Arenibacter algicola: one gene and its partner. The main gene of each other region encodes a partner of the protein of the gene in region 2 in a complex. Links are inferred from orthologs where the notes say so. Each region holds a gene or a part of one and is shown on either strand. Other genes may lie near its edges. The genes, in order: scpA and meaB.

Region 1 (15,200 bases), 840 kb from region 2 along the record:
CTGTATGTGCCGGATCTTGAGGGAAAACCGAAGTATCGGGATTTTTATATGAAAATTTATTAATTGAGGCGATTCCATCCTTGCCTGTATAATTTTTGGCCTCTGCCTCGGTTAAATTAAAGAGTGCCATGTTGTTCATGTCTTCGGACTTTAAATAGTCCTTCACCTTCTGGTTGCCCACATTACCTGCGTAATAGGTATAGGATGTATCGGATTTTATCTGTTCCAAATTCATGGCCTGAATTACCTCTGTAGCCCGTTCCTGTTGGAGAGAGCTGTTGGGGACACGTATAACGTTCCCCGATAGGTTCTCCCTGCCCAATAGTTCTATAGCGGCATTGGAAAATTGTCCGTCTACTGTAACTGTATGAAGGAATTCTGGTTTTGCCCTATAGGGTAAAACCGTTTTTTCACCGTTGATATAAACATAGCCATCTTTAATGGTCAACGAATCTCCCGGTACCCCAACGCAACGTTTTACATAGTTGGATTTTTTGTCGATGGGTTTGCGTACTCCTTGCTGTCTTTTAAAAAACTGGTATACGGTATCTGCGGGCCAACTAAATACAACAATATCGTTTCGTTTTACCTTTTTAAACCCGGGAAGCCTTAAATATGGGAGTTGTAATTTATTCCAAACAGAAGTTTTGTAGGTAGCAGGGTCTACATCCGCAACATAAGATCTGGTTTTTAGTATTGGCAGGGTATCGTGGACCATGGGAGCGGCTACGGTGGTCATTGGTATCCGTGCCCCATAATGAAATTTACTTACGAAAAGGAAATCTCCCACCAGTAGGGTTTTTTCCAAGGAACTGGTAGGAATAACAAAGGGTTGAATTAAGTAGGTGTGGACCAAAGTAGCGGCCACAATGGCAAATACAATGGAGCTGACCCATTCTCCCAGCGCGGTTTTGGGGTGAATGTCCCTGTTTTCAATATATTTTACATCCTCAACAAAATAGTTCACATAATAAATATATAGTCCAAGGGTCAATATGGCCAACCAGGTATCCAATAAACTATTTTTCCCAAAACTTCTAAGGGTTTCTACCCAGACTACAGGAAACATCAATAAATTGATGATCGGGATAAAAAGTAGAATCACCCACCATTTAGGCCTATTGATAATCTGCATCAGCACAATGGCATTATAAACTGGGATTGCCGCTTCCCAAGCTTTACGTCCTGCTTTTACATATAATTTCCAGGTGCCTAAAAAATGTATTACCTGAATAATTAAAATAAAAATAATCCATTGAGTGCCGTTCATATCGGTAATTGTTATTTAATGATTGATGTTTGGAAAAGAATTGATCAACCGTTAAGTCATTTTAAGTTGTTCTTTGTTACGTTCTTTAACGAAGGTTTAACACGTCCTTCATTGTGAAAACCCCTGTTTTTCCAACGATCCACTCTGCGGCGATCACTGCTCCTAGGGCAAAACCTTCCCTGTTATGGGCGGTATGTTTAATTTCTATGCCATCCACTTCGCTTTCATAAGATACGGTATGGGTTCCAGGAGTATCGGCGATACGCTTTGCCGTGATAGGAATTTCCCTGTCCCCAGCGCTGTCCAATTTCCAATCGATGTAATTGGTATTATCAATAACACCTTCGGCCAAAGTAATTGCCGTTCCACTAGGTGCATCCAATTTTTGGGTATGGTGGATTTCCTCCATCACAACCTTATATTGATCTTGGGAAGCCATTAATTTTGCTAAATAAGAGTTCAGCTCAAAAAAAAGATTCACACCCAGACTAAAGTTGGAGGCATAAATAAAGGCTCCATTATTTTTTTTACATAAGTCCACTGCCTTTTGGTAATCCTGAAGCCATCCGGTTGTACCGGAAATTATAGGCACATTGTGTTCCAGACAGTTCTTAATGTTTCCATAAGCGGCGTTGGGCATACTAAAATCGATGGCAACATCAATTTCTGAAAAATTTATATCCGTAGCGTCCAAATCAATTTTAGCTACAATGGTATGGTTTCTTTTTAGGGCGATCTTTTCAATCATTTTACCCATTTTACCATATCCGAACAAGGCAATATTCATAAATTAAAACTTAATGGTTAAAGCCATTCCATAGACTGGTTTGGCGGTTATGGCGTCCATGTCCAAGTATGGTTTGAAATCCATACTAAGGTCATCATCCACGTTAAATTGCTTTAAATGCGAATCCACATTGGCATCCACAATGTTTAGGGCGTACATCCCAATGGTGACCAAAAGCCATAAATCCCGATCTTCCTGGTATCTTTCCTGCGCACTTTCCAATGCCGCCTCCGAAAAGTCAGGATCTGCTCCGGGGGCATTGGGTGTGCCAAGGTCATAGAATTCATCGTCCGTAAAACCGGCCTGGCGGCGTTTAAAGGCCGTCCTAAAGCGGTCATATAGGTCGTCGTTGTATATGTAGCCATATATTCCACCGCCTATAATGGCGTAGACTATGGGAACTTTCCAATAGCGTTTGTTATATATTTGACCAAGTCCTGGAAAAACCGCGGAATAAAAGGCTGCCTTACTGGGCGCCAAGGGATTGATGGCCCTTTTTTTGACTTTAAGGGTGTCGACCACTGTAATCCCCTCTTTTTTAAGGGAGGTTGTGATAGAATCTGATGCCTGGGTATTGTTTTCTTCCTCCTGCGCTAGTCCAAAGGTGATAACAAGAAAATATAGTGCCAGTGATACAAGATATTTACTCACCCGTAATCAATTTTTTTAACCGATTGAATTCTTCCTTGGAGTGAAAGGGGATGGTGATTTTTCCTTTGCCTTTTTCTGAGGCTTTAATATCTACTTTTACCGATAAATAATCTGAGAAGGCACCAAGGTTTTTGTCAATGAAATCTGGGTTTATAGCTGCTTTTTTTGGCTCTTTTCCAGATGGGGCCGTAACCGGGGCTACCTGGCCATTGCCTTCCTGATAGTCCTTTACTGCTTTTTCCGTATCCCTTACCGATAGATTTTCACCTACAATTTTTTCGTAAAGGGCAATCTGGTCCTGCTTTTTTTCCACATTTACCAGAGCCCTACCGTGGCCCATACTTACAAAACCGTCACGTATTCCGGTCTGTATAATGGGATCCAATCGCAGTAACCGCAAATAGTTGGTAATGGTAGAGCGTTTTTTGCCTACCCGTTCGCTCATTTTTTCCTGCGTCAATTGAATTTCATCTATCAACCTTTGGTAGGAAAGTGCAATTTCAATGGGATCTAAATCCTGTCGTTGAATATTTTCAACCAAAGCCATTTCCAGGGATTCCTGATCGTTGGCAATACGGATATATGCCGGTATTGTCTCCAGGCCAATTAATTTGGAAGCCCTGTACCTACGTTCCCCAGAAACTAATTGGTATTTATTAAAATCAAGCTTTCTTACGGTTATTGGCTGTATTACCCCCAATTCCTTAATGGAAGAGGCCAATTCCTGTAATGCTTCATCATTGAAATTGGAACGGGGCTGGAATGGATTAACGTCTATTGCGTCCATATCCAGTTCCACAATATTGCCCACAACTTTATCGGCATTCTTGTCGGTGGCCGACTGAATATCGTTTTCCGGGTCTTTTAATAGGGCCGATAGTCCGCGGCCCAACGCTTGTTTTTTTATCGCTTTCGCCATTATGCTGTCTCCTTGTTTTTCACAACTACTTCATTTGCCAAATTTAAATAATTGGCAGCTCCTTTACTACTTGCATCGTATTTAATAATGCTTTCACCATAACTAGGGGCTTCGCTCAATCTTACATTTCTTTGTATGATGGTGTCGAAAACCATTTCAGAAAAGTGCTTTTTTACCTCCTCCACTACTTGGTTGGATAACCTTAATCTGGAATCGTACATGGTAAGTACCATTCCTTCTATATCCAATTCGGGATTGTGTATTTTTTGAACACTCTTAATGGTGTTTAATAATTTGCCCAATCCTTCCAATGCAAAATATTCACATTGTATGGGAATCATAACAGAATCGGCCGCAGTAAGGGCGTTCAATGTTAAGAGACCTAGGGAAGGCGCACAATCTATAAGAATATAGTCGTATTTTTCCTTTAGATGGCGAATGGCATTTTTCATCATATATTCCCTATCGTCCTTGTCCACCAACTCAATTTCGATGGCTACAAGATCAATATGCGCTGGGATAAGATCTACATTTGGGGAGGAGGTCTTTATGATGGTTTCTTCGGCGGTTTTGGTATGTTCCAATAGTTGGTAGGTTCCCAACTCAATACTATCTACATCCAAACCTAGTCCGGAAGTTGCATTAGCTTGGGGGTCAGCGTCTATTAGTAATACTTTTTTTTCCAATACACCCAAAGAGGCGGCTAAATTTACCGAAGTAGTAGTTTTTCCTACACCACCTTTTTGATTAGCAATAGCAATTATTTTGCCCATTATCATAGTAAGTTAGGGGGTAAAAATACGATTATTTAAGTTGTTATAAAATGTATTTTGTTAACACTGGGTGAATAACTGTAGTCTTTGGCGTTAAAGTACGTTAAAGTTGTATGGGATTTGTTCTCAGGCCATTACATGTTTATTGTTTTTTCGCGAATCACTTATACACAACTTATTAATGGTACTCAATTTTTAAAAGCCTCGGTCACAACGTTGGAAAATATTGGAACCAAGACCAAAAAAGTAGCCATCACTGGTAAAATACCCTGGCCCTAGCGCTTATTACTAATTGTGGTCCACGGCTTGTTTTGAAGGCTAAACCCATTTTGTCCGTTCAGGAACAGCGGATATCACTTACTTAGAATTTTTAAAATTTCGATGGCCGTATCGCTAATTTTTGTGCCGGGACCAAATATTGCTGCCGCCCCAGCTTCATACAAAAAGTCATAATCCTGTTTGGGTATTACCCCGCCCACAATTACCATAATGTCTTCGTGCCCGTACGCTTTTAATTCCTGTAGTACTTGAGGTACCAAGGTCTTATGTCCGCCTGCTAGGGATGAGATCCCCAGTACATGGACATCGTTTTCCACGGCCTGTTTTGCAGCTTCGGCCGGGGTTTGGAAGAGGGGGCCAATATCCACATCAAAACCTAGATCGGCATATCCCGTTGCCACAACTTTAGCACCTCGGTCGTGACCGTCCTGCCCCATTTTGGCAATCATTATTCTAGGCCTACGGCCTTCCTGCTCGGCAAAGCTGTCGGCCATTTGCCTGGCTATGCCAAAGCTGTCATCCCCTTTTATTTCTTTTGAATACACCCCGGTAAACGAATTTATGATTGCCTTGTGCCTGCCAAAGGCATTTTCCAGCGCAGTGCTTATTTCGCCCAGCGTAGCTCTTGCCCTAGCAGCCTTTATAGCTAAAGCTAAGAAATTTTCCTCTTCCAAGGTATTTATGTGGGCAGATTTGGAGGAATTGGGCTTCATTCTTTCTTTTGCAACTTTGGTAAGTGCTAAAAGTGCTTGTTGCACTTCATGTTCACTCCTATTTGCCTTGACCAATTCCAAACGTGCCAATTGCTGTTTTCTGACCTCGGCATTATCCACCTCCAGTATTTGAAGTTCATCTTCTGTCTTGGACTGGTATTTGTTAATACCAACAATGATATCCCTAACACTATCTATACGGGCCTGTTTTTTTGCGGCGGCCTCCTCTATCCTCAATTTTGGAATTCCAGCGTCGATGGCCTTTGTCATTCCCCCCAATTCTTCCACCTCTTCTATAAGGGCCCAAGCCTTTTGTGCAATTTCGTCCGTTAGTTTTTCTACATAATAACTACCTGCCCAAGGGTCAACAGTTTTAGTAATTTCGGTCTCATTTTGTAAGTACAATTGGGTATTTCTGGCAATACGCGCAGAGAAATCCGTAGGGAGGGCTATGGCCTCATCCAAGGCATTGGTATGTAGGCTCTGTGTACCTCCAAAAACTGCTGCGGCCGCCTCTATGGTCGTTCTGGTAATATTGTTGAAAGGATCCTGCTCTGTAAGGCTCCAGCCGCTGGTTTGGCAATGGGTCCTTAGGGTGAGCGACTTCTCATTTTTAGGGTTAAATTGTTTTACCAATTTGGCCCAGAGCATTCTTCCCGCCCTCATTTTCGCAATTTCCATAAAATGATTCATCCCAATTCCCCAGAAGAAGGATAATCTTGGGGCAAAATCATCTATATTCAATCCTGCTTTTAAGCCAGTTCTAATATACTCCAATCCATCGGCCAAGGTATAGGCCAATTCAATATCGGCAGTTGCCCCGGCCTCGTGCATGTGGTAGCCGGATATACTTATACTATTGAATTGCGGCATGAACTTACTGGAATACTCAAAAATATCGGCAACGATCTGCATAGATGGGGCAGGAGGGTAGATGTAGGTGTTCCTTACCATAAATTCTTTAAGAATATCATTCTGTATGGTTCCAGAAAGATCTTTTGGTGAAACTCCCTGTTCCTCCGCTGCTACGATATAAAAGGCCATTATGGGCAACACTGCTCCGTTCATGGTCATGGAAACCGACATTTCATCCAATGGAATATCCTGGAACAGAATTTTCATGTCCTCTACGGAATCAATGGCAACGCCCGCTTTGCCAACATCGCCCACCACCCGCGGATGATCACTGTCATATCCCCTATGGGTTGGTAGATCAAAAGCTACGGATAGTCCTTTTTGTCCGGCTTTCAGATTTCGTCTGTAAAATGCGTTGCTTTCCTCTGCGGTCGAAAATCCCGCGTATTGCCTTATAGTCCATGGTCTACTGACATACATGGTGGAATAGGGCCCGCGCAGAAATGGAGGTATGCCCGCGGCAAAATTTAAATGTTCCAAACCCTCAATATCTTCCTTGGTATAGTTTTTTTTCAAGATTATTCCTTCCGAGGTCTCGAATGGCAAAACGGATTCTTGATCCGGAATATTTATTTCTGGAACGGACTTGAGTTGAATATGTTGAAGATTTTTTCTTGCCATGTTTTTGTTCTTCTTGTCCTAAACTATAGTTGTCTGCTTAGAAATAAAATTGCCCTAGGAAAACAGTTGTAACAGCTTTATTCAGTTTTCAAGCGTTCCTGTTCCCATTCTTCGGACAACCTTTTTTCCAAGATCGGTTCTATCAAGGTTTTTCGGGTGTTGGTTTTTACAAAGGGGTATAATTCTAGATCATCCTTCATTTTATCCAGTCTGGATGCGTATTTATTGGTGCCTACCAGGATTTTATCGCGGCTGTTAAAGCTTTCCTGTTCCTTGGTGGCGCTTTCCTTTATTTTTTTCTGAATGAGATGTTCCTTCAATTGCACCAGAAATCCGCCGCCCGCTTCAATTTGTTTAAATAATTCCAAAGCTTTGGAAGAGAGTTGATGTGTTATGGACTCAATATAATAGGCCCCATCGGCCGCATTGTTCACCTTGTCAAAATAACTTTCATTCTTTAAGATCAACAGTTGATTTCTGGCCATACGCTGCCCAAATTCATTCACCTTATGGTATATGGCGTCATATGGCATATTCAATATCGTATCAGCTTCCCCTAAAATGGCGGACATACATTCCGTTGCCGAGCGTAGCATATTGGTGTTGTAATCGTACAAGGTTTTATTTCTCAGAGTGGGCGTAGCTATAATATGGCAATTCTCCAGAGCCCCATATTCCCTTGCAAGGGTCCTGAACAAAATCCGTAGTGCCCTCAACTTGGCTATTTCAAAGAAATAGTTGCCCCCAACCGAGACCTTAAAGGTTATTGCCGTTCTTTTTAGCCTGTCTTTATGGTGGTCGTTAAGGTGATTCAAATATTCATTGGCATGCGAAAGGGCATAGGCCAATTGCTGCACCATATTTGCCCCGGCATTTCCATAGAGCGCCACATCCACACCCAAGGTTTGGTCATGATTTAAATTTAGAATTTCCCCTAATATTTTATGATCTTGATCAAGCTTGTATTGCCAGTTGCCATTTCTTGCCAAATGACCAATAATATCGATATTGGTAAAGACCTTGTGATGATGGTTTACTGTGACAGCCAAAATCGATCTTGCAAAGTCGTAGGATAGAAATTGGAGATTAAAATGGAGACTTGTTTGGCCAAGATCAATTTCATGAAGCAGTTCATGAATATTTATATCTGCGGACGGAATGGTGAAATAGATACATTCAGCGCCCCTGGTTATAGCATCCAAAGCTTTTTTGTTGCCCATTTTGGCATTCCCGGCATATATGCCTTGAGCTATGCTCCAACCATTATCTCTTGGTACTCCGGATATCTCTAGGGCCTTTAGGTCTTCGGAGTTGTAGAAGGGTTTTACCTTAATGCCTTCGGGAGATTCCCAAACCAATTTATTGTTGTAATCCTCACCTTGCAACTCGTACTGGATCTTTTGCTTCCATGCTTTGGAAGAAATCTCGTGAAAATTGCTAAAGAGTTCGGATTTACTCATCTTCCTTGGTTTTTACACTATCCTCATATTCAATTAAATATATTTCCTCATTTTTCTTTTTCAGATAATATTGTTCCCTGGCAAATTTTTCCAACTCCTCAGGGTCCGATAGCTTTTCTATAATTTTTTTATCCTTGGCTATCTCTTCATGAAGAAATTCTTTCTGCTTTTCCAGATTGTTTATTTGTTTTTTAAGCTCCCAATGTATGAGGAGGGAGTTGGTATCGAAAAAAACCATCCAAACCACAAAGACCGTCAGTACCAATACATACATATTGGTAACCACCCCAAACCATTTTTTCTTTCTTATCCCTTTTAGTCCCATAGGTGATTAGCTTAATTTTTCGTTGATTATGGTCCTTACAATGTCTATGGCCACGGTGTTGTACTTGTTGTTTGGAATTATAATGTCCGCATATTCCTTGGTGGGCTCAATAAACTGATTGTGCATGGGCTTTAGCGTATTTTGATATCGATTTAAAACTTCATCCAAATCCCTGCCACGTTCAGTGATGTCCCTTTTTAAACGTCTTATCAGTCGTTCATCCGAATCCGCATGTACAAATATTTTAATGTCGAACATCTCCCTTATCTGGGGATTTGTCATGATGAGGATACCCTCTACGATCATTACCTTTCTTGGATGCGTTAGAATGGTATCGTTGGTGCGGTTGTGTTTAACAAAAGAGTAAACTGGCTGGTGAATAGGAATACCTTTCTTTAAATCTTGTAAGTGGGTACCCAACAATTCAAAATCTATGGCACGGGGATGGTCAAAATTTACCTGTGTACGCTCGTCATAGGTTAAATGGGAAAGATCGCAATAATAGGAATCTTGGGAAATAACCCCTACTTCCTCATACGGCAATTCATTTATAATTTGATTTACAACCGTAGTTTTTCCGCAACCTGTTCCTCCGGCAATCCCAATAACCAACATGCATTTCTAATTTGTTCCAAAAATAACAATTTGCTAGCAAACCGTAATAAATAAAATAGATGCCTTGCCCATATACACATAATCTTTTTATCCCCATCCAACGTAAGTATAGGAGGTGTTGGTGATGTCTTTAATTTTTCTTTAAGCCATTGAATTAATTTTTTCGTAATCTATAATTAATTTAACAGATAAAAATCAGATAATGATAAAATTAGCGTTATATTCTTTGGGTGTGATTTTTTCTTTTGAAGTTTAAAAAATTAACAAATACCCAACATAAATATAGAATATATTTGGGCGTTTTTCGGGTAGTTCATTTTTTATAGTGATTCGTATTTTTTTCATTTAACCAGTATTTTATTATTCCTATATGACGAGTAGAACTCTTTTTCAATTCAAAACACGCCTAATTCTAGTATTGGGTGTATTTTTCTGCTGTGGCTTGGCGTACTCTCAAAAAGATTTGCCCATAAATATAGAAGATGCCAAAGTAAAGCCTCTTCCCAGTTTGGTAAATAGCGACTTGCAGAAAAGATTGGAAAAGGAGCTCATGTCCAATCCCAACTGGAAATCTTTAATGAACAATAACAAGATGGCCGTTGGCATAGTAGATCTGTCAAATCCCGAAAATGCAAAATATGCCAGTATTAATGGTGACTATATGATGTATGCTGCCAGTTTGCCCAAAATAGCGGTGCTATTATCCTCTATGGATGCCATAGAAAAAGGGGAGCTTAAGGAAACCCAGGAAATAAAGAAGGATATGCGATCTATGATCAGCAAATCCAACAATGAAGCAACCACCAGAATGATAGATCGTTTGGGATATGATAAAATACAGTCCGTTATGACCGATCCAAAATATATGTTCTATGATGAAAGTAAGGGCGGCGGATTATGGGTCGGTAAAAGATATGGAAGCGGTGGGGATACCAATAGGGAGCCATTAAAGAATTTGTCCCATGCTGCCACAGTAAACCAAGTATGTAGGTATTATTATCTGTTGGCCAATGGCAAATTGGTGAATAAGGGTAGGTCCAAACAAATGTTGGATATCATGGGGGATCCCGAACTTCACCATAAATTTGTAAATACCTTGGACAATATTGCTCCCGATGCCAGATTATATAGAAAGTCGGGCTCTTGGAGAACCTTTCATTCCGATTCTATTTTGGTTTGGGGAAATAATCCCAACCGACGTTATATTTTGGTTGCCTTAATAGATGATGCAGGAGGTGAGCAAATCATTAGGGACTTGGTAAGGCCCGTAGAAAGAGTGTTGAAGGCAGAGAGGGTACAATTTGCCGTTAACTAGATCCATTTAGTATATTTCCTTTTGTTTATTCGTATAATGTTTGCCAATGAATTAATTTTGGCCCCAATCTTCTATGGATTGGTTTTAGATAGGAGTGCTGTTGGATATTACTAAAACGCATGAAAATTGAACTACCTTATTTCATTTATTAAAACGTTTAAAACCTACATTCTAAAGGCATTTGATTTAAAAGAGGAGGAACTGACCAAAACACTTCTACTTCAATTAAATATATTCTTCATTATTACGGTTTTATTGATAGTAAAACCTACTATAAATTCGCTTTTTCTTTCTGAACTTTCTTCGGATGCACTGCCATTGGGCTATGTTTTAACTGCTATCATGGCCGTATTGGGCTCATTTTTCTACGACAGGGCCTTGGAAAAGTATCCTTTGAATATCATTGTGGATCGCACCTTGATAGGATCCGTCATTTCTTTGATAATATTTGGCGTAGCCTTAAATTTTAACCTAGGCTATGGATTTGCACTGTATATACCTTACATCTGGGTGGCTATTTTTGGGTTGTTGACCGCTTCCCAATTTTGGGTAATGGCAAATCTGGTCTATAATGTTAGGGAAGCAAAGCGCGTATTTGGGTTTATAGGTGCCGGTGCCATTGGCGGGGGTATATTTGGGGGGTACTTAACCTCTTTATTGACCAATATCCTTAATACAGAGGATTTATTGTTTGTTGCCGCAACCCTCTTAATGTGCTGTTTGCCCATAACCCGATATATCTGGAAAAACGAAGTGTTGAAACTCAACTCTTTTCAAGTTTCCAGTCGCTCCAATCCAAAAGCGGAGTCCCCTTTTAGGTTGATAAAGCAATCTAAATTACTTAGCTTAATTGCGGTAGTCATTGGAATAAGCGTTCTGGTGGCCAAATTGGTAGATTACCAGTATAGCGATTACGCTTCCAGGTTCATTAAAGATCAGGATGAATTAACTTCCTTTTTTGGATTTTGGTTTTCTACCCTGAGCGTTATTTCACTATTGATACAGTTGTTCCTCACCAAACGTATTGTAGGTACCTTTGGTGTTGGTAAATCCCTCCTATGGTTGCCTTCGGGCATATTGTTGGGGTCTTTTCTGTTATTGATAGTGCCCCAACTATGGGTGGTGGTGTTTATCAAAATTGTGGACGGAAGTTTAAAGCAGTCGGTAAATAAGGCGGCCACGGAATTACTCTCCATACCCATCCCTATAGAAATTAAAAAAAAGACAAAGACATTTACGGATGTGGTAGTGGATAGTATAGCTACAGGGATGGCGGGCTTTATTCTAATCTTTTTTATTAATGGACTGGACATATCATCAACCTATATCAGTATAATTATTATTGGGCTTATTTTGATCTGGTTGTACTTTATATATCATTTGAGGAATGAATATATAATTTCCTTTAAGAGCTTGTTGGAATATAGCCCTACAAGAAAAGATAAGGCTGCCAAATCGGAAATAAAGGTTACCTCTATCATAGAAACGGTAATCAGGGTATTTGAAACTGGGAACGAGAATCAGATATTGCATATGTTGAATAAAACATTGGACGTAAAGGATGAGCGTTTCTTTTTTGCAATTAAAGCGCTGCTGAACAATCCGTCTGCCAAGGTGAGGGCTTTGGCCATTGAAAATCTATATTTTTTGAATATGGAAAATTTATGTGCTACGGTAGAGCCCATGATCTATGACAAGGATCAGCAAGTGACTACTTCTGCCTTTCGTTATTTGTTGAAGCGCTATCAACAAAACCCTGTGGAACTATTGGATAAATATTTATCGGTAAAGGACAATACCATAGCCAATGCAGCCCTAGTTGGCCTGTCTATGGAATTGCGAAATAATAGGGTAATGCAAGACCGATTTAGTTTGGAACAAAGAATTGAAAATACCCTTGACCAGTTATCGCAAACCAATACAGAGCTGGAAAGGACCAATAAGATCCTGGCCATTCTTGAAACCATTGGGAATGCCAAGGTTGAAAATTTCTACCCGGTTATAAAGACGCATATATATTCCGATAATGTTCTAATTGCAAATACCGCTATTTTGGCGGCATCAAAAACATTGGACAAGCAGTTTATTGATTTAATTGTTTCCAGATTATCGGGTAAGGACACCAGAAAATCTGCAATGGAGGCCCTCTACTTCTATGGGGAGCCCATTATTGATATTTTGTTCGAGGGATTAAGAAATGAAAGCATTGACCCGGACGATAGCGCATACGTGGTCATGGTTATTGGAAAGTTCGATTCACAAAAGGCCATCAATACCTTGATGAAACTAACCGAGGATATGGAACATACGGTGAAAATTGAAGCTATTGAAGCCTTGAAACACCTCAAGTGGAAATATCCCCACCTTAAAATAAGGGATCAGTTTATTGTGGATAAAATCTTGGACGAGTGTCACCTGTACCAAAGTACCCTGTCCGTAATCCATACCCAAATAGTACTACAGTATAAGAAGAACCCGGAAAAACTGGAGACCAAGGAAGAAAATGAAGCCAGAAATGGCCTTATCCATTTGTTGGAACTGAGGTTGGACAGACAATTAAAACGAATTTTTCAATTCTTGGGGGTCAAATACCCGCCCCAGGATGTAGATCCCATTTTAAATGCCATACTAAAAGGTCAGGAAGAGCAACGTATACATGCCATTGAATTTTTGGACAATATCCTGGACATTCAACTCAAAAAGGAGTTGATTCCTGTTGCTGAATCCATTATACAGGTAGGTGTTATATCCGAAGAAAATCTAAAAAATCTGAATGTAAAGGTTCTTAGTGAATCCGAAAGCTATTTGTCCCTATTAAAGCGAAAGGATATTAAGCTGAAACTGGCGGTACTTTACTTGATTGAAAAAACCAAGGACCCAAAATTCACCCCTCTTTTGGAAATGGTCTTGGAGGACTCCAACGAGAAGGCCAGAAAAAAGGCGGCCGAAATCTTGAGTGACTTTAAAAAAATTAGCGTTTAATAATCTTGTCTATGCTACTGGCCAGGGTCAAATGGTCTGTTGCTGAATTTTTTCGCAATACGTTGGTCATAAGTACCACTATATATTTGCAATTGTCCGGATGTTCTACAATGGCTACAGAATTCATATAGTTGGTAACATTGCCCATATATTTTCCACAGGCTTCACCTGTACTTCTATCACATTTGTATAAACTTCCCGATTTAAAATATACGGCAGCGGGCTTCAGGACCGGGGATTGTGCGTATCTGATCCTTCTGTCCGTCATATACATAAGGCGTTTCATTTCCAGGCTGGATTCTTGGTCCACCACCTTGCCCTGTTCCAACTGTATCAAGAATTTCATCAACCCTAATGGAGAACCAATACTGCCCCCCTTATCGCCTACATAGCGGTTGGCTCCCGAAGTAAAAAAGCTTCCCAAGCGCCATTCATCAGTAGTAATTCCCAATTCCCGTAAGGGTAGGTTTACCACATCATTGGCCAAATCTGTCAATTCCTTTTTTGGGGTAGTGGTAAAGTATGTATCCGCCTCTTCCTGGCTCAGGGTGGGGTAGGACTCTCCGAAGGCCGCCATCAATAAGGCTTCGCGCCATACAATACTGGCTGCCCCGTTGTTACTAACGGAAAGCATATGGTCTGCCCATTCAAACAAGGTAAAAACATCACTGGCTATTACCTGTCTTTTGAGCAATTTATTCGTTTCTAGATTAAAAATTGGTATGGTATGTGTATCCGTCAAGCCCCAATAGCCCGACTTTACCGATTTGGAACGTAAAAGCTCCAATCGCTTTTCAAAGGAATCCGGATATATTTTTTTCAATTGGGTAAACAAAGCTACCATTACGGCCAGTTTGCCAACACTGCCAGGCTGATATCCGGCTGTTTCGTTTCGCTTGGCGTATCGAACACTGTCTATATCCGAAATATCCAATACGGCAATGGAATAACTCTTGTCCAAACCTCTAAATAGTGCGTTGATGTCTTTTTGGAATTGCTCATCTACACTTAGGAAAGCGGCAGTGCTGTCCTCTTTTTTCGATATTAGGTTCAGTTCAATATCCATATAAGACTTTTGGGCCCCTGGAGGTATAACGGTGGTCGACTTTAGTTCTCCACTTTTAACGAGTTCCAGATACTTCAGCCTTTTGATTCCCGTATGCAAATAGCCATCAATGGGGTAATAGCTCATGGTGGTAAAGGCAGAGCATATCAGTAATAGAACAATATATTTAATACTCTTTTGCATCTTATATTTTTTTAGAAAGGGCAATGTTTTTGTCCAGATCGATTTTTGGTGTAATAGATTCCAAATAATTGGAACTTAACGCTTTCTTATTCTCTACAAAAGGGCGTATTTGAAACAGCCACAGCTTATTGTTTTGGAATCCCAGTTCCACGTCATAGGCCCCTTCATAATCCGATTTGGTTTCAGTAGCCATTTTTTCCCGAATTGTTTTGGCAAATGCCCTTATTTCCTCAATGTTTTTTTGGTTTAGTATAAAATTCTCAAAAGTGGACATTCTTTTTTCCGTTCCCCCTGCAGCTGGAAGTCGATTGTGGTACATTTCCCTA
Region 2 (15,178 bases):
AATTCGAATTAAGGCCTTTCTTAGATTATCCGTGCATGCCTTCGTTAGTCGAATGAACCAATACAGCACCATTAGGGCTATACACTTTTAAATATGGGTCTCAAAAATAAAATTGATATTTTAAAACTTTTAAGCAGGAAATCCGTAAGTATTTTTGAATAACAAACACTAAAGGATAAAGTATATGTAAAACATACTTTTGGTAAAACTGTCTTACCTTTATAAAGGCAAGATTTTTGTAGTTGTATAATTTTGGCATAACCTAAGTTGGTGCTACCAAGAAAATAGAACATAATAACGTTAAGAAATTTATCTATGAGACTTTTACAGATTACCCTATTTACTATTTTGGGATTTTCCGCAATCAGCTGTCAATCCAAAACCAAATCGGAACAAAAGCAAGAAATTATTGCACTCACCCCCAATGAACTCCAACAATATGAAACGGCCTATTTTGCCAGCGGTTGTTTTTGGTGTGTGGAAGCTATTTTTGAAAGTGTAAAGGGTGTAAAGGAAGTGGTCTCCGGTTATTCTGGCGGCAAAGAAAAAAACCCGACTTACGAGGACGTAGGTTACGGGCGCACTACACATGCAGAGGCAGTTGAAGTGTACTACGACCCAAAGCTTGTTTCTTTTGAAACCTTGGTAAAAGTATTTTTCGGCTCCCATGATCCCACTACCTTAAACCGGCAGGGTCCGGACAAAGGTGCCCAATACAGATCTATAGCCTTTTATAAAAACGATAGTGAAAAGAAGATAATTAACGACTACATTTCACAACTGCAAAAAGAAAAAGTCTATTCAGCTCCTATAGTTACGGAAGTAAAATCCTTTAAAATTTTTTACGATGCGGAAGACTATCACCAAGATTATGAAAAAAACAATCCCAACAACTCCTATATCTTAAACGTATCGGTACCAAGGTTGAAACGATTTCAAGCTAAATTTCCGGAATTATTAAAAGATCAGGCCCATTAATATATACTATTTCATGGAGTCAATCCTTAGTAGTTACTAACTGTTGTAACAAGAAGAATATTTAGAATTTACAATTAGGCCGACAGCATCAAGTGTGTCGGCCATTTTTTTATGTGCATTTTTAATATAACAATCAGGCCAATTTTAGTGTATTAGGGCAATATTTAATCACTTTTTTATACCTTTCAAGCTAACATTAAAAAAAATAGGATTAAAAAAATGAAATTACGACCAAAACTCCCATCTACCTTATTCTCCGCTACACTACTAGCTTTCATATTAATAGGTTGTGCAGGAACAGAAAAGGACAACACCCCATGGGTAAATCTCTTTGATGGCAAGACCTTGAACGGTTGGAACCAAAAAGGTGGAGTAGCAAAATATGAAGTAGTTGATGGTACTATTGTTGGAACCACAGTTCACAACACTCCCAACTCCTTTATGACTACAAACGAAATGTACGGTGATTTCATTTTAGAATTGGACTATAAAGTAGATCCCTCCATGAATTCCGGTATCCAGATCAGAAGCAACAGCCTTCCAACATACATGGACGGCCGAGTACATGGCTACCAGGTTGAAATAGACCCATCAGAAAGAGCTTGGAGTGCCGGTATCTTTGACGAAGCGAGAAGAGGCTGGTTAAATCCGTTGGACAATAACCCTAAAGCACAACAGGCATTTAAACAAAATGATTGGAACCACTACAGGATCGAAGCCATTGGAGACACTATAAAGACTTGGATCAATGACGTACCTGCTGCCTATCTTATAGATGACAAAACTGCTAGTGGCTTTATTGCCCTACAGGTGCATGGGATAGGAAAAGACAAAACAGAAGGAACACAAATTGTTTGGAAAAACGTTAAAATACTTACGGACAACCTGGAAGCCTATTCCAGAAAATCTCCTTTGACCCCCATAAACACCAAGAACAAATTAACCATAGGGGAAGAAAAGGACGGCTGGAAATTATTATGGGACGGGGAAACCACCAAAGGTTGGAGAGGTGCCCGTTTGGATGATTTTCCAGAAATAGGCTGGGAAATTAAGGACGGCCTGCTTACTGTATTGGCTTCTGGCGGAGAAGAATCTGCAGCTGGTGGCGATATAGTAACCACCGACCTATATGGAGATTTTGAATTAAAAGTCGATTTCAAACTTACCGAAGGGGGCAATAGCGGCATAAAATATTACGTAAATACCGATATTAACAAAGGTCCAGGCTCTTCCATAGGTCTGGAATATCAAATCCTGGACGATGCCCGCCACCCAGATGCCAAACTGGGCAATCATGATGGCAGTAGAACGGTAGCTTCCTTATACGATCTTATACAGGCAGACCCGAACAAACCCATCAACCCTATCGGGGAATGGAATACTGCCCATATCAAATCGATCAACAACCACGTTGAACATTGGTTAAATGGGACCAAAGTTTTGGAATATGAAAGAAAAAGCGATGACTATCGCAAATTGGTATCCGAAAGTAAATACGTAAAATGGCCAAATTTTGGTGAGGGAGATGAAGGACACATCCTTCTTCAAGATCACGGAGATCTGGTAAGTTTCAAAAACATCAAAATTAAAAGAATAAACAAAAGCGAATAAATGAAAACTAGAAGAGATTTTATTAAAAAAACGGCAGCGGGCAGTGCTGCTCTTAGCTTGGGAGGCCTAATAATGCCAAGTATGGGGTACAGTAATATTTTAGGGGCCAACGACAAAATTAATGTTGCGGTAATCGGGGTAAGAAGTAGGGCAAAGGCCCACTTCGTTGCCATAAACCAAGACCCCAATGCCAAAGTACTTTACAGTTGCGATGTGGATGACAAGATCCTGGAGGAACACAATGTATGGTGCAAGAAAAATATTGGTTATATCCCAAAAGTAGAAAAAGATTTTAGAAAAATTTTGGAAGATAAAAATGTTGATGCCGTTTTCATAGCTACACCGGAACATTGGCATGCCCCTATGGCCATCATGGCCCTACAAGCAGGGAAACATGTTTATGTAGAAAAGCCATGTAGCCACAATCCGCACGAAAATGAGCTCTTGGTTGCCGCCCAAAAGAAATATGGCCTAAAGGTACAAATGGGAAACCAACAGCGTTCCGCCCAAAGTTCCGCATTGGCCGTTAAAGAGATCCGTGAGGGGATTATTGGGGAAGTCTACAAAGGTGAGGCCTATTATTCCAGCAATAGAGGTTCTATTGGAATTGGGAATAAAATAGCGGTTCCAAACACATTGGACTGGGATCTATGGCAGGGACCGGCCCCTAGGGAAGATTACCGAGACAATATTCATCCCTACAACTGGCACTGGTTCCGTACCTGGGGAACAGGGGAAATTCACAACAATGGTACCCATGAAATTGATATATGCCGTTGGGCATTAGGGGTAGACCTTCCTGAAAGTGTAACCTCATTTGGCGGTAAATATACCTTCAAGGATGATTGGGAGTTTGTGGACAACCAACAGGTAACCTATAAATATGCAGATGATAAATTTATTACCTGGACAGGTCATAGCCGTGGACTTATTAAACCGGATCAACCTGGCAGGGGAATTACCATTTATGGTAGCAAGGGAATGATAACCCTTAGCCGAAACGATTACAATCTTTATAATTTGGATGGCAGCCTGATCAAAAAAGTGGAAGAAGGGGTTGAAAGTGAAACCACCAATACCGTGGGTATGGGCGGACTGGATGTAAACCACATCCATAATTTCTTCAGTGCCATTCGTCAGGACACTTCCCTGAATTCCGATATCAATGATGCCAGTATTTCCACCATGCTCTGTCATTTAGGAAATATTGCACAAAATGTAGGCAGGACCATCCATATCAACCCTACCACAGGTAAGGTTAAAGATGATGATGAAGCCATGTCTTACTGGAAAAGGGAATACCAAGATGGCTGGGAGCCAAAATTATAGTTCCGGATTTCAATTATAAAAAGCGGGGGATTTTCTATCAAAAATCCCCCGCTTTATTATTTATTACAGTTCCCTTTACTGTAAAACAACTTCTGTAAACTTGGAATTAATTATGATCGACTTGCCACTAGTCTTGTTTATATGATATCCCTTGTTCAAAGTATTATAGCCGTTCTTTGTTTTTACCATTTGTAATTCCTTTGGATGGATCAATTCTGAATTGCTACCATTTACGGCTATATTAAAGGCTGTTTTGGGCAATACGCACCTAAATTCTGCATTTTGAAGGTTGATATCCAAATCGGTAAAATCTTTGGAAATCGAATTGATGGCCAAGGGACCAAAATTATTTTTTATGAACGCCTTATGCAACAGATTGTCAATGGTAACATCCGAAAAAGTGGCATTTAAGGTCAGGTTTTCAACTTCTTTGATATTTATCTTCTCCGAATAATCGGCCTTCAGCTGACCGTAGTTCCATTTTTGCACACTTACAGGCGAATAGGAAGCATCTATATAGGTCTTGTCTCCATCTATGGTGGTTGCCAACAAGCTGGAATAGGATAAAGTGGCACTCAAGTTCTTAGTGTTTTCGGCTAGAATAACCTCGCCATGTCTTACGTTCATCTTAATCTTGGTTGATTTTGGCAATTTTATCTTAATGGTCTTCTTCACCTTTAAATTTTTATCCCTGCCCTTCTTTATTGAATAGAAAACATTGGGCGCGGTAGGATGCCGTTCCTCTATAAAGACAAATTCTTTGTCCATCCCACCTACCGTATCTATCTTTATGGTAATGGTTTTATTGTCTTTTGCCATCTCCCGCACATGTTTACTGGAAGTTATGGATTTGGCCAATTGCTCTTGTGCATTTTCATGGACTTTCATTCTTTGACTCTGTATTTCCTGCAACTTCTCCAAGCGGTCTTGATGGGCCTGCTCCCTATTCTTCTCCATTTCAATTCTTTTTTTATCGATCTCCGCCCGTTTTAAGTCCATTCGTTTGCTCCATTCTTCCATTTTAATTTCATAATCCTTTCCAAAACCCTTATCAAATTCTTTCTTCCATTCCTTTAAATATGCTTCCCCATCTTTTTTATAAGCTTCATAATCAAATGGCTGTATATTCATTGGAGGAAGTGGGGGCAATTCCATCACTTCCGGAAGCTCTGGCAGTTCAACCAAAGGAGCTATGTTATACGCTTCCCCTACCCCATTGAATTGTTCCAAAAAATCGATATTGATATCGATATCCTTGGTATTGTAAGTGGTAAACTCCCGGTGTCCCAATGCCGTGCTGATACTTATACTTTTACTGTTTCCTACAATTTTTACAGGTTCCTTTTTAAAGAAGTTGCTAGCCTCCTCCTCTGAAACGTCCTCCAATTCCACAACTGCTACAATATCCACTTGATTCCTGTTCCAAGTTTCAAACTCTATATCGGCATAACTGGTGTTTACTTCCAAAACCACATCCCCGGATACATTAAAGTTCTCATGAAAGGTCTTGGTCCTTTTCTGCCCCCAAATAATACTAGTGCCCATCAAAAATATTATACCCGTAATGATGCCTATCCTATTTAATATTGTTTTCATCTGTACCATTTATTTTCTTAATTTAAAATTTTGTGTTCTCAGACACTCGTAATCAAGTTGTCATTATCTGCCTCCATGCCCCTGGATTGCAATTCCTTTAACTTGTCCCTTAGTTTGTGAAGCAGCTGTAACCTTAGTTGTAAGTTTTTTATCAGGGCGGTTATGGTCTGGTCATTGGGACCGATCTCGTTTAACTCAGTATTTAACTTTTTATATTCCACATTTAATTCCTCCAAGCGCTCCATAAAACTATCGATCAGGGTTTTGTTCCTATCGGAAATTTCCAATTGGGACAACTCCAGATTTATACTCACCAGATAATAATCTTCCACTTTTTTTAAATCCGGGGATAGATCACCTAAGGAAATCCCCTTGTCCTCAGGGACAGGCTTATTCTTATCAACTATGGTTGTTTTAACAGGCTCTGGATTATTCCAATTCATGAAAACATAGGTTCCTAAGCCAATAAGAATTATTAGGGAGGCAGCAATTTTGAACCAGGGGAAAGATGGTCCCTTGGCAACCGGAAGTTCCATTTCCATTCTTTTCATAAAACGCTGTTCATGCCCATCTTTCATTGACTGATCTATTTCCGTATCGGAATTCTTGAACATTTCTCTAAGATCTTGCGACATACCTACTCGATTTTAATAATTCCTTTAATTGTCCTTTACCCTTTAATAACCTTGTCCTGCAAGCGGTATAACTAATATCCAGTATTTCGGATATTTCGTTGTGATCGTAGCCCTCCACCAAAAACAACTGTACCACATATCTATATTTTTCGGGCAATCCTGCTATGGCTTGCATAACCTCCTTTACCGTAACCGTGTCCTCTACGGACCAATCTTCATCTTCGGCAACATGCATATACACTTCATTTAATTCCACAGTTTCAAGTTGCTTGGATTTTAAAAAATCGATACTCTTGTTTACCACTATTTTTTTTAACCAAGCTCCAAAAGTCACTTCTCCCTTATATTGGCCTATTCTCAAGAATGCCTTGATAAACGATTCCTGTACTACATCTTCCGCATCATCTTCATTTTTCAAGAATCGCATGGCAACACAGAACATGCCCTGACAATACAGATTGTACAGTTGTAATTGCGCTTTGCGATCGTTACGTTTACATTGTTCTACAATATCAATCTGAAACATTTTGGCCAGTTTCTGTTGTTGACGGGAGGGTATGGTAACATTTAAATCATTCCCGATAAATCCCAATTACCTAAAGGACGATAGAATGATGGTAATGTTGCAAAAAATAGTATTTTTATCTTAAATCATAAATAGAACTATCTTGAATCAAGTTACAATAAAAAACAATTTCATTACCCTGACCGTATTGGACTATGGAGCCATCATCCAAAAATTGATAGTAAAAAATAAGAACGGGGTGGACACCAACGTGGTGGTAGGTTATGAAGAACCTGAGAAATATTTATCGGACAACAAGTCACTTGGGGCCTGCATAGGACGATATGCCGGTAGAATTTCCAATAGCGGTTTTCATATCAACAACCTACACTATCCCATTTTTTCGAAGGACGGGGTTCATCTTCACGGCGGACAAAAGGGCTTTGGGAAGAGGTATTGGACCATAGAGCAGGTACAGGATGGGGAGAATCCCTTTGTAAAACTAAGCTACATAAGTAAGGATATGGAGGAGGGCTATCCAGGAAACCTAAAATCTACGGTGACCTATAAATTGGTAGGGCCATCCTTATTTATTATTCATGAGGCTACCACAGATAAGGCTACACCGGTAAACCTGACCAACCACTCCTATTTTAATCTGGATGGTGCGGAAACCATAGACCATTGGGACCTAAGGTTATCTTGCCCGGAATATTTGGAAACGGATGCCAAACTCCTGCCCACAGGAAAACTAGTTTCCGTTAAAAATTCCAAATACGATTTCCTGGAGATGAAAAAAATTGGCCAAGTGCGTTTGGATACACCATTTGTAATGGATTCCAGTTTAAAGGAAAAAACTATGCTGGCATCGCAAAAATCGGGGCTTTCCATGGAGGTGATTACCAATCAACCTGGAGTTGTGGTCTATACTCCTCTTGCCTTTGCCGCCATCTGTTTTGAAACCCAAAATTTCCCGGACGCTCCTAACCAGCCCCACTTTCCAAATAGCATTTTACAACCTGGAGAAACCTATTACAATGAAAGCGAGTTCAGGTTTAGTTTCGTAAATTAGAAGAATTAACACAAATTAAATCCGAGGGTATGAAATTTCTTAAATGGCTTTTAATAGTTGTAGTGGTGCTTGTTTTGGCCTTCTTTTTGTTTGGAAAATCCTATTTGACGGAACAGACGAAAAAGAATAGCCCAGAACAGACCGCCACTTATGTTAATAATGGAATGGACCTAGGTGTAAATTACAGTAGTCCCTTTAAAAAAGATCGTGTAATTTTTGGAGAATTGGTGCCCTATGATGTGGTTTGGAGAACCGGCGCCAATGAACCTACCACTTTTACCAGCGGCAGCGACATTAACATTGGAGGCAAAAATCTGCCCGCCGGTAGCTATTCCTTATGGACCATACCCGGTAAAGAGACCTGGACCATTATTTTCAATAGCGAAATCCCTGATTGGGGAGTTACTATTTTAAGTGGGGGTAAAAAAACAACCAGGAATATCGAAGCAGATGTCTTACAAATCAGTGTCCCGGTACAACAATTATCGCAACCCATAGAAAGTCTTTCCATAATCTTTGAAGAAAACGAACAGCTATACCTTAGTCTTGCCTGGGACAAAACCAAAGTAAGCCTCCCCATTAAAAAGTAAATTTGGCCACCAATAAAAACACGGACGGAAATGCTAATTCTAAAACCAAAGCTTTTAGAAAAAAGAATTTGTCCACAGAGGAACTGATACAAGGTATCTTAAACGGCGACATAGCTACCTTGGCCAGGGCAATTACTTTGGTGGAAAGCACCAACACTGAACATTTTCAAAAATCCAACGACATTATAAACCAATGCCTGCCGCATAGCGGCAAGAGCATACGAATCGGAATAACCGGAGTTCCCGGGGTAGGCAAAAGTACCTTTATCGAAACTTTTGGCTCCTTCCTTACAGCCTTGGGAAAAAAAGTGGCCGTTCTGGCCGTAGATCCATCCAGTACCATTAGCAAGGGAAGTATTTTAGGGGACAAGACCCGTATGCAAGAATTGGTGAAGGATAAGAATGCCTATATCCGTCCCTCCCCTACTGGTCATTCCCTAGGAGGGGTTGCAAGAAAAACTCGTGAAACCATAATTCTATGCGAAGCTGCCGGCTTCGATACTATTTTAGTGGAAACAGTCGGGGTGGGTCAAAGCGAAACTGCAGTGCATGGAATGGTAGATTTCTTTTTACTATTGAAATTGGCCGGGGCCGGAGATGAACTTCAGGGCATTAAAAGGGGCATTATGGAAATGGCGGATGCTATTGTCATTAATAAAGCGGATGGCAATAATATTGAACGTGCCAACTTGGCCAAGGTTGAATTTACTAAAGCACTACACCTCTTTCCTGCAAAAGAAAATGGTTGGACCCCGAAAATCCTGAGCTGTTCTGCCATTCAAAAAACGGGAATATCGGAAATATGGGAAGTTATTAAAGCCTATACAGACGATAAACCTGGCCTAGAGGGAATCATCGCAAAACGGAGAACACAAAACAAATTCTGGCTACTGCAGACCATTGAAGACCAGCTAAAGCAACAGTTTTATGAAAATAAAAACATAAAAAACCAGCTTGATAAAATGATAAAATTGGTTGTTGATGGTAAAATCTCCCCGTTCAACGCCGCTGAAAAGCTATTGAGCCTGGCCAAGGGAACTTAAATTTTGATTATATCCCTTAAAGGGTCTTTACAAAATAAATAGGCCTCCATCGCAATAAATATAAGGAACCTATTCTAATTACACCTCTACAATAAGTTGTACGGCCCAATACCACACAGGTTGACAAAGTTGATTATCTTTGGCCCTAAATTTTAGATACAAAAGCACTTATCCTTACATATAATGAATTACGAATTCACCATAATTATACCTGTCTACAATGAAGAAGATAATTTGGAACGTGTTGAAAAGGAACTTAAGGACTATTTGAACATTTGCACAAAAAAGGCCAAAGTGCTGTTCGTAAATGACGGTTCAAAAGATAAGAGCCAGCAATTGATAGAATCTATATGTCAGAGAAACGAAGCTTTTAGTTTCGTGAAATTTGCACAAAATAAAGGCTTAAGTGCGGCCATCAAAGCCGGATTTGACTATACGGATACCCCCTTGGTAGGTTATATAGACTCCGACCTACAGACCTCCCCCGAAGATTTTAACCTTCTCTTGGAACATATAGATCAATACGATCTGGTAACCGGAGTTAGGGCAGACAGAAAGGATTCCTTTGTTAAGAATACTTCTTCCGCAATAGCCAATGGAATACGCCGTGCTTTTACACATGACGGAATGGACGATACAGGCTGTCCGTTGAAGGTAATAAAAACGGATTTTGCCAAAAGAATACCTATGTTCAAAGGTCTACATAGATTTTTACCCGCCATGATCCTACTGCAAAATGGAAGTATTGTTCAAATACCAGTTCGTCATTTTCCACGTATGGCCGGAACTGCAAAGTTTGGTCTTTGGAACAGGTTATTGGGACCACTAATGGATTGTTTTGCTTATTTGTGGATGAAGAAAAAATATATAAACTATCAAGTAGATAAAATAGGGTAAATGGCAGATTGGATGGTTTATGCAATTGGCTTTATTGCCCAAATTCTATTTTCTAGTAGAATGGTGGTGCAATGGGTGATATCGGAAAAGAACAAAAAAGTACTTACCCCCAGACTTTTCTGGCAATTGAGTTTATTGGCTTCATTTCTATTATTCGTTTACGGATGGCTCCGTGACGATTTCGCCATTATGTTGGGACAGGCCATTACCTATTTTATCTATATCCGCAACATCCAGTTACAAGGTGAGTGGACCAAATTGCCCCGGGCCTTTAGGGCCTTTCTATGGGTTTTTCCTGTGATCATAATTGTTTATGGATACAATAACAACGCCTACGACCTAAGGCAATTTTTTAACAACGAAAACATTCCTATCTGGTTGCTTTTATTGGGCAGTATCGCACAGGTAATTTTTACCTTTCGCTTTGTATACCAATGGATATATTCCGAGAAAAAGAAAACCTCCAGTCTTCCCTTCGGATTTTGGTTACTAAGTTTAATCGGGGCCTCCTTAATTCTTACCTACGCCATTTTCAGGAAAGACCCTGTCCTATTTGCCGGCCATTCCCTGGGCATGATTGTATATTTAAGAAATCTGTTTATCCTTAAAAATGAAGAACATGACGTGGTTGAAAAATAATCCTATTGCGCTGATCTTGCTAGCGGGAATCTCCATTTTTCTATTTCATCTGAATGTTATTCCAGTTACCATCATGGAGGCCAGGAATTTCATAACGGCACGGGAAATGATTACGGATGGCAATTGGTTGTTGACCACAATGAACGATCTTCCAAGATATGAGAAACCCCCCTTACCAAGTTGGATTACAGCCCTCTTTGGATTTATTTTTGGTTTGGAAAATGTAGCTACTCTTAGACTACCTACTATGTTGATGTGCATATTCTTGGGGTATATGGGGTATCTTTTTTCCTTAAAAATAATTGACAGTAAATTACAAGCACTTATAAATGCACTAATTTTATTAAGTTCATTCTATATCATTGTAATTACTGTTGAAGCACCTTGGGATATATACACCCACGGATTTATGTTGACCGGCATCTATTTTTTATATAGCTTTTTCAATCTGGCAGGCGACAAATGGAAGAACAGTCTACTTGCCGGACTCTTTATAGGTCTATCCTTTATGAGCAAAGGACCTGTTTCACTATATGCTCTCCTTCTGCCTTTTCTCTTGGCCTATGGCTTTGTATATAAATATAAGGGCTTTGGAGTTGACAGGAAATTTATCCCCTTGGCTGTTATGATCCTCATGGCAATGATTATTGGCTTATGGTGGTTCCTTTATGTGCGCCTTGCCGATCCCAATGCATTTTTGGCAATAACCAAAAAAGAAACGGCCAATTGGTCCAGCTACAATGTACGCCCCTTTTATTATTACTGGAGCTTTTTTGTACAAAGCGGAGTATGGACCATTCCAGCCCTAATGAGTCTAATGTATCCCTATCTAAAAAATAAGGTAAGTGATAAAAAGGCATACGGACTTACATTTCTATGGACTATTTTTTCGGTAATTCTACTTTCTATCATCCCAGAAAAAAAAGCGAGATACCTTGTGCCCGTTTTAATTCCCCTGGCCCTCAACACCGGTTTTTATTTGGAATATGTCATTAACCATTTTAGAAGTACCCTGACCCCAAAAGAAAAAATACCGGTATATTTTCATTTTTCCTTAATAGGACTTATTGGTATAGCTTATCCCTTTATTGCTTATTTTATACTTAAGGATGGTTTAAACGGGCTATGGGGCTACTATGCGTTGTCATCCCTTGCACTCTTTGCTATTGGTGTATTGCTTTTTGTACAACTAAAAAAGCAACAGCTTTTTGGCTGCTTTTTACTAACTATAGCCTTGGTTGCCGCTATAAAATTATTGGCGATGCCACTCTCAGGAGCTATGGAAAAAAATGCTCAGTACAAAAGTATATCCCAATTAAGGCAAGACATGCAGGAAGAAGGATTAAAAACTTATTGTTTTGGTGAAATTGCCCCGGAAATGATTTGGGATTATGGCTCCGCAATTCCTGTACTTAAAGGGGAAGAAGAAATAATAATTCCCGACGGGGAAAAATTTGCTGTATTGGTAATTCCCTCTGATGAAAATGAATTTAAACGTATCTTTGACCCCGAATATAGCTATACGATAAATACCGTGTACGATTTAAACTATAATGCCGACCCAGGAACCAAAGGTCATAAGAACCGTTTGATAAGTAATTTGTATATAGTTCAAAAACGATGATGAATATCTTTTCCAAAATTGAAAAAATAGCATACAGTATTTTATTGGCAATTGTTCTGTTTGGTCTTATTTTAGGCCTCTGGGACGACATTTATTTTGATGTTAACTATGCCCAGGAAGACGGACCGGTTGAATGGGGTACGGCCATTATGCTATTTGGCATTTTTGCGCTTTCCCTATACCACTTATTAACTTTGTGGAACACCAAAAAAATATTATGGAAAGTGGGGACCTTTCTTTTTGTGGTCTTATTCCTTTTTGCCGCAGGTGAAGAAATCTCGTGGGGACAGCGAATCTTCGGAGTGGAATCCAGCGAGTTTTTTATAGAAAACAACGCCCAGGGCGAAACCAACTTACACAATTTGGTGGTAGGTGAAAAGAAAATAAACAAAATTATCTTTAGCCAATTGTTGTTCCTAGTAATGTTTCTTTACCTATTAATTACCCCTATCCTCTTTAGAAAATTTAGTTGGTTTAAGGATTTGGCCAACAAATTTGCGGTGCCCATTGTAAAATGGCATCATACCATCGCCTTTATAGTGGTTACCGTTTTAGTTGCCCTTAATCCGGCCAGCCGAAAATGGGAAGTGTACGAACTGGCTTTTGGAGCAATATTTTTCTTGATTTTCCTAGGCCCCCTGAACAAAGAAATCTTTGAACCGGAACAGCCCAAATAAGATGGGGCTTAAGCGTTGAACTAAACAGAAATGGGGGCAGGGTTCAAGGATTGTATTTGGAAACGGCCTTTAAAAAAAGCTGTAGAAATAATCCTCCCAAAAAAGTACCGATAATTGTTCCTGTCAGCACGTCCAACGGAAAATGGACCCCTATATATATCCGGCTATAGGCGACCACTGATGCCCACACTATTAGAAACAGTCCAATATATTTATACTTTGTTCGTAATAAAAAAGTAAAGAAAATGGCTACGGCAAAGGAATTGGCGGCATGGGCGGAGAAATAGCCGAATTTTCCACCACAGGAACTTTTCACCAATCGCATCAATCCGTTTATCTCATTATCATGGCAGGGCCTCAACCGCTGTACACCATACTTGAAAAAATTGGCCAATTGGTCCGTTACCAAAATGAGTACTGCAATAGCCACAAGGGTCATTAAAAGTCGCTTTAGGCCAAAAGCCCTAAAGGCAAAAAAAGCTAAAAGGGCATAAAGGGGAATGGAACTCCATTTATTGGTCATAAAAAGCCATAAACCGTCCCATTTGGCACTGCCCAAGTTATTCAGGAACAAGAACAATTCCTTGTCGTAATGTACCAGCTGGTCCAACATATGCTAATCTTCGTAACGGGAAATTTCCCGGTCATAGAAAGCCGTAGCTTGTTCAATTAAATTTTCGGCTTCGGCCTCCAGCTCCTTTTCATCCTCCTGAGTAAAATCCTCCAACCACTCTACCTCATCGTTCTCCAGATTGATTATAAATCTAGGGTATTCGGTGTGTACCACGAAAATGGCCGTTGGGTAATCCGTATTGTCGCCTAATAAAAATTTTGGGAATTCCATAAATCAACTTTTTATTTAAATATCAATATCCCCAAAACTTTTCCGTGGTCGGGGATAACGACTTGCTTTCAAATCAATCAATCTCCAGTAAAGCCTTTTGGGCAATTAATTTTTTGGTCAAATAATTAAATCGAATATACAACATTATAGCAGATGCCGTTAGACCGGACAACAAGCCGATCCATATCCCGGTACTCTCCAATGGCGTATAAAGGCCCAGATAAAAACTAATAGGAAAGCCTATTATCCAATAGGCGATAAAGGTAATCATAGTGGGAATCCTAACATCCTGAAGCCCCCTTAGCGCTCCCAATACCACAACCTGTAAACCATCTGAAATTTGGAATACGGCCGCAACCAATATTAGTTCTGCCGCAATCTTGATTACTTCCATGTTATCTACCAAATTGGTAGCATCCCCAAGATCCAGATAAATTGTTGGTAGAAAGTTGTTCAAAACAACAAAAGACACAGCAAAAACCACTTCCAATATGAAGGTGAGCAGAAAAATAGATTGTGCAATACGCCTTAATTCCTTAAAATCCATCAATCCTTTTTGGTTTCCTACACGGATCATGGCCGCAACACCCAGCCCCATTCCTACCATAAAGGTCATACTACTAAGGTTTAGCGCAATCTGGTTGGCCGCTTGCGAATTCTTGCCCAAAACACCACTTAACCAAACTGCAGCAGTAAAAATAGCCACTTCAAAAAACATCTGTAGGGCCGAGGGAAAACCGAGGTCTATGATTTTTTTCATGACCTTTTTCTCTATAATTGCAAAATTGAATCCTGTAACATAATCGTGGAATTTCTTTTTATTCTTGAGTAACACCCATAGAAAAATGACCATTATGATTCGAGAAATCAATGTACCCCAGGCTGCCCCCACAATTCCCATTTTGGGAAAACCCCAAGAACCAAAAATTAGAAGATAGTTCAAAAGTATATTTACAAAATTGGCAATTACTGTTGCATACATGGGATACTTGGTCTGGGACAATCCTTCAGAAAACTGCTTAAAAGCCTGAAATATAATTAGTGGAACCAGAGAAAATGCTACTAAGTCCAAATATGGCATTGCCAATTCCACCACTTCTGGAGGTTGCTTCATAAGATACATGAGCGGCTTGGCCAA

Evidence for each region.
Region 1: the proteins of meaB (region 2) and scpA are in contact, whole or in part, in a crystal structure (PDB 8DPB), measured with the Methylorubrum extorquens proteins. The link is inferred for Arenibacter algicola from one-to-one orthologs. Residues at the interface, in SOR26638.1 of Methylorubrum extorquens: Arg20, Ala21, Ala24, Arg25, Thr28, Ser32, Arg33, Arg34, His37, Thr98, Gly99, Gly100, Ser101, Ile102, Leu103, Lys106, Thr107, Ala110, Ala113, Ile114, Asp115, Arg116, Ala118, Phe119, Ile120, Arg121, Pro122, Pro124; in SOR27001.1 of Methylorubrum extorquens: Glu577, Glu578, Asn579, Asp580, Gly581, Arg582, Arg583, Arg585, His596, Ala604, Ser605, Ala608, Asp609, Gly611, Phe612, Asp613, Val614, Asp615, Ile616, Gly617, Pro618, Leu619, Glu625, Arg628, Gln629, Val631, Glu632, Asn633, Asp634, Glu661.

Annotation. Positions count from the first base shown.
Region 1 is NZ_JPOO01000001.1:1,211,402-1,226,601, forward strand. Bases 4,342-7,277 are described here. They hold scpA (methylmalonyl-CoA mutase), read right to left. Parts: upstream 6,929-7,277; coding sequence 4,754-6,928; downstream 4,342-4,753. Other genes in these bases: U735_RS0105290 (ParA family protein), read right to left, coding at 4,342-4,400; U735_RS0105305 (methylmalonyl-CoA mutase subunit beta), read right to left, coding at 7,006-7,277. In the rest of the region: lepB (signal peptidase I), read right to left, coding at 1-1,270; dapB (4-hydroxy-tetrahydrodipicolinate reductase), read right to left, coding at 1,356-2,057; U735_RS0105280 (DUF5683 domain-containing protein), read right to left, coding at 2,061-2,708; U735_RS0105285 (ParB/RepB/Spo0J family partition protein), read right to left, coding at 2,701-3,627; more of U735_RS0105290, read right to left, coding at 3,627-4,341; more of U735_RS0105305, read right to left, coding at 7,278-8,388; U735_RS0105310 (FtsB family cell division protein), read right to left, coding at 8,381-8,713; udk (uridine kinase), read right to left, coding at 8,720-9,328; U735_RS0105320 (serine hydrolase), read left to right, coding at 9,699-10,643; U735_RS0105325 (Npt1/Npt2 family nucleotide transporter), read left to right, coding at 10,770-13,625; U735_RS0105330 (serine hydrolase), read right to left, coding at 13,615-14,874; U735_RS0105335 (PEP/pyruvate-binding domain-containing protein), read right to left, coding at 14,876-15,200. UniProt on the Escherichia coli protein: Catalyzes the interconversion of succinyl-CoA and methylmalonyl-CoA. Could be part of a pathway that converts succinate to propionate.
Region 2 is NZ_JPOO01000001.1:2,053,242-2,068,419, reverse strand. The notes cover bases 7,425-10,338. They hold meaB (methylmalonyl Co-A mutase-associated GTPase MeaB), read left to right. Parts: upstream 7,425-8,318; coding sequence 8,319-9,359; downstream 9,360-10,338. Other genes in these bases: U735_RS0108780 (lipid-A-disaccharide synthase N-terminal domain-containing protein), read left to right, coding at 10,257-10,338; U735_RS0108785 (glycosyltransferase), read left to right, coding at 9,543-10,256; U735_RS0108795 (DUF2911 domain-containing protein), read left to right, coding at 7,756-8,316; U735_RS0108800 (aldose epimerase family protein), read left to right, coding at 7,425-7,726. Also shown: peptide-methionine (S)-S-oxide reductase MsrA, read left to right, coding at 316-978; U735_RS0108825 (3-keto-disaccharide hydrolase), read left to right, coding at 1,198-2,589; U735_RS0108820 (Gfo/Idh/MocA family oxidoreductase), read left to right, coding at 2,590-3,918; U735_RS0108815 (BAR domain-containing protein), read right to left, coding at 3,994-5,514; U735_RS0108810 (hypothetical protein), read right to left, coding at 5,553-6,149; U735_RS0108805 (RNA polymerase sigma factor), read right to left, coding at 6,133-6,675; more of U735_RS0108800, read left to right, coding at 6,818-7,424; more of U735_RS0108780, read left to right, coding at 10,339-10,895; U735_RS0108775 (ArnT family glycosyltransferase), read left to right, coding at 10,876-12,519; U735_RS0108770 (hypothetical protein), read left to right, coding at 12,516-13,196; U735_RS0108765 (phosphatase PAP2 family protein), read right to left, coding at 13,240-13,809; U735_RS0108760 (hypothetical protein), read right to left, coding at 13,813-14,040; U735_RS0108755 (MATE family efflux transporter), read right to left, coding at 14,114-15,178. UniProt on the Escherichia coli protein: Binds and hydrolyzes GTP. Likely functions as a G-protein chaperone that assists AdoCbl cofactor delivery to the methylmalonyl-CoA mutase (MCM) ScpA and reactivation of the enzyme during catalysis.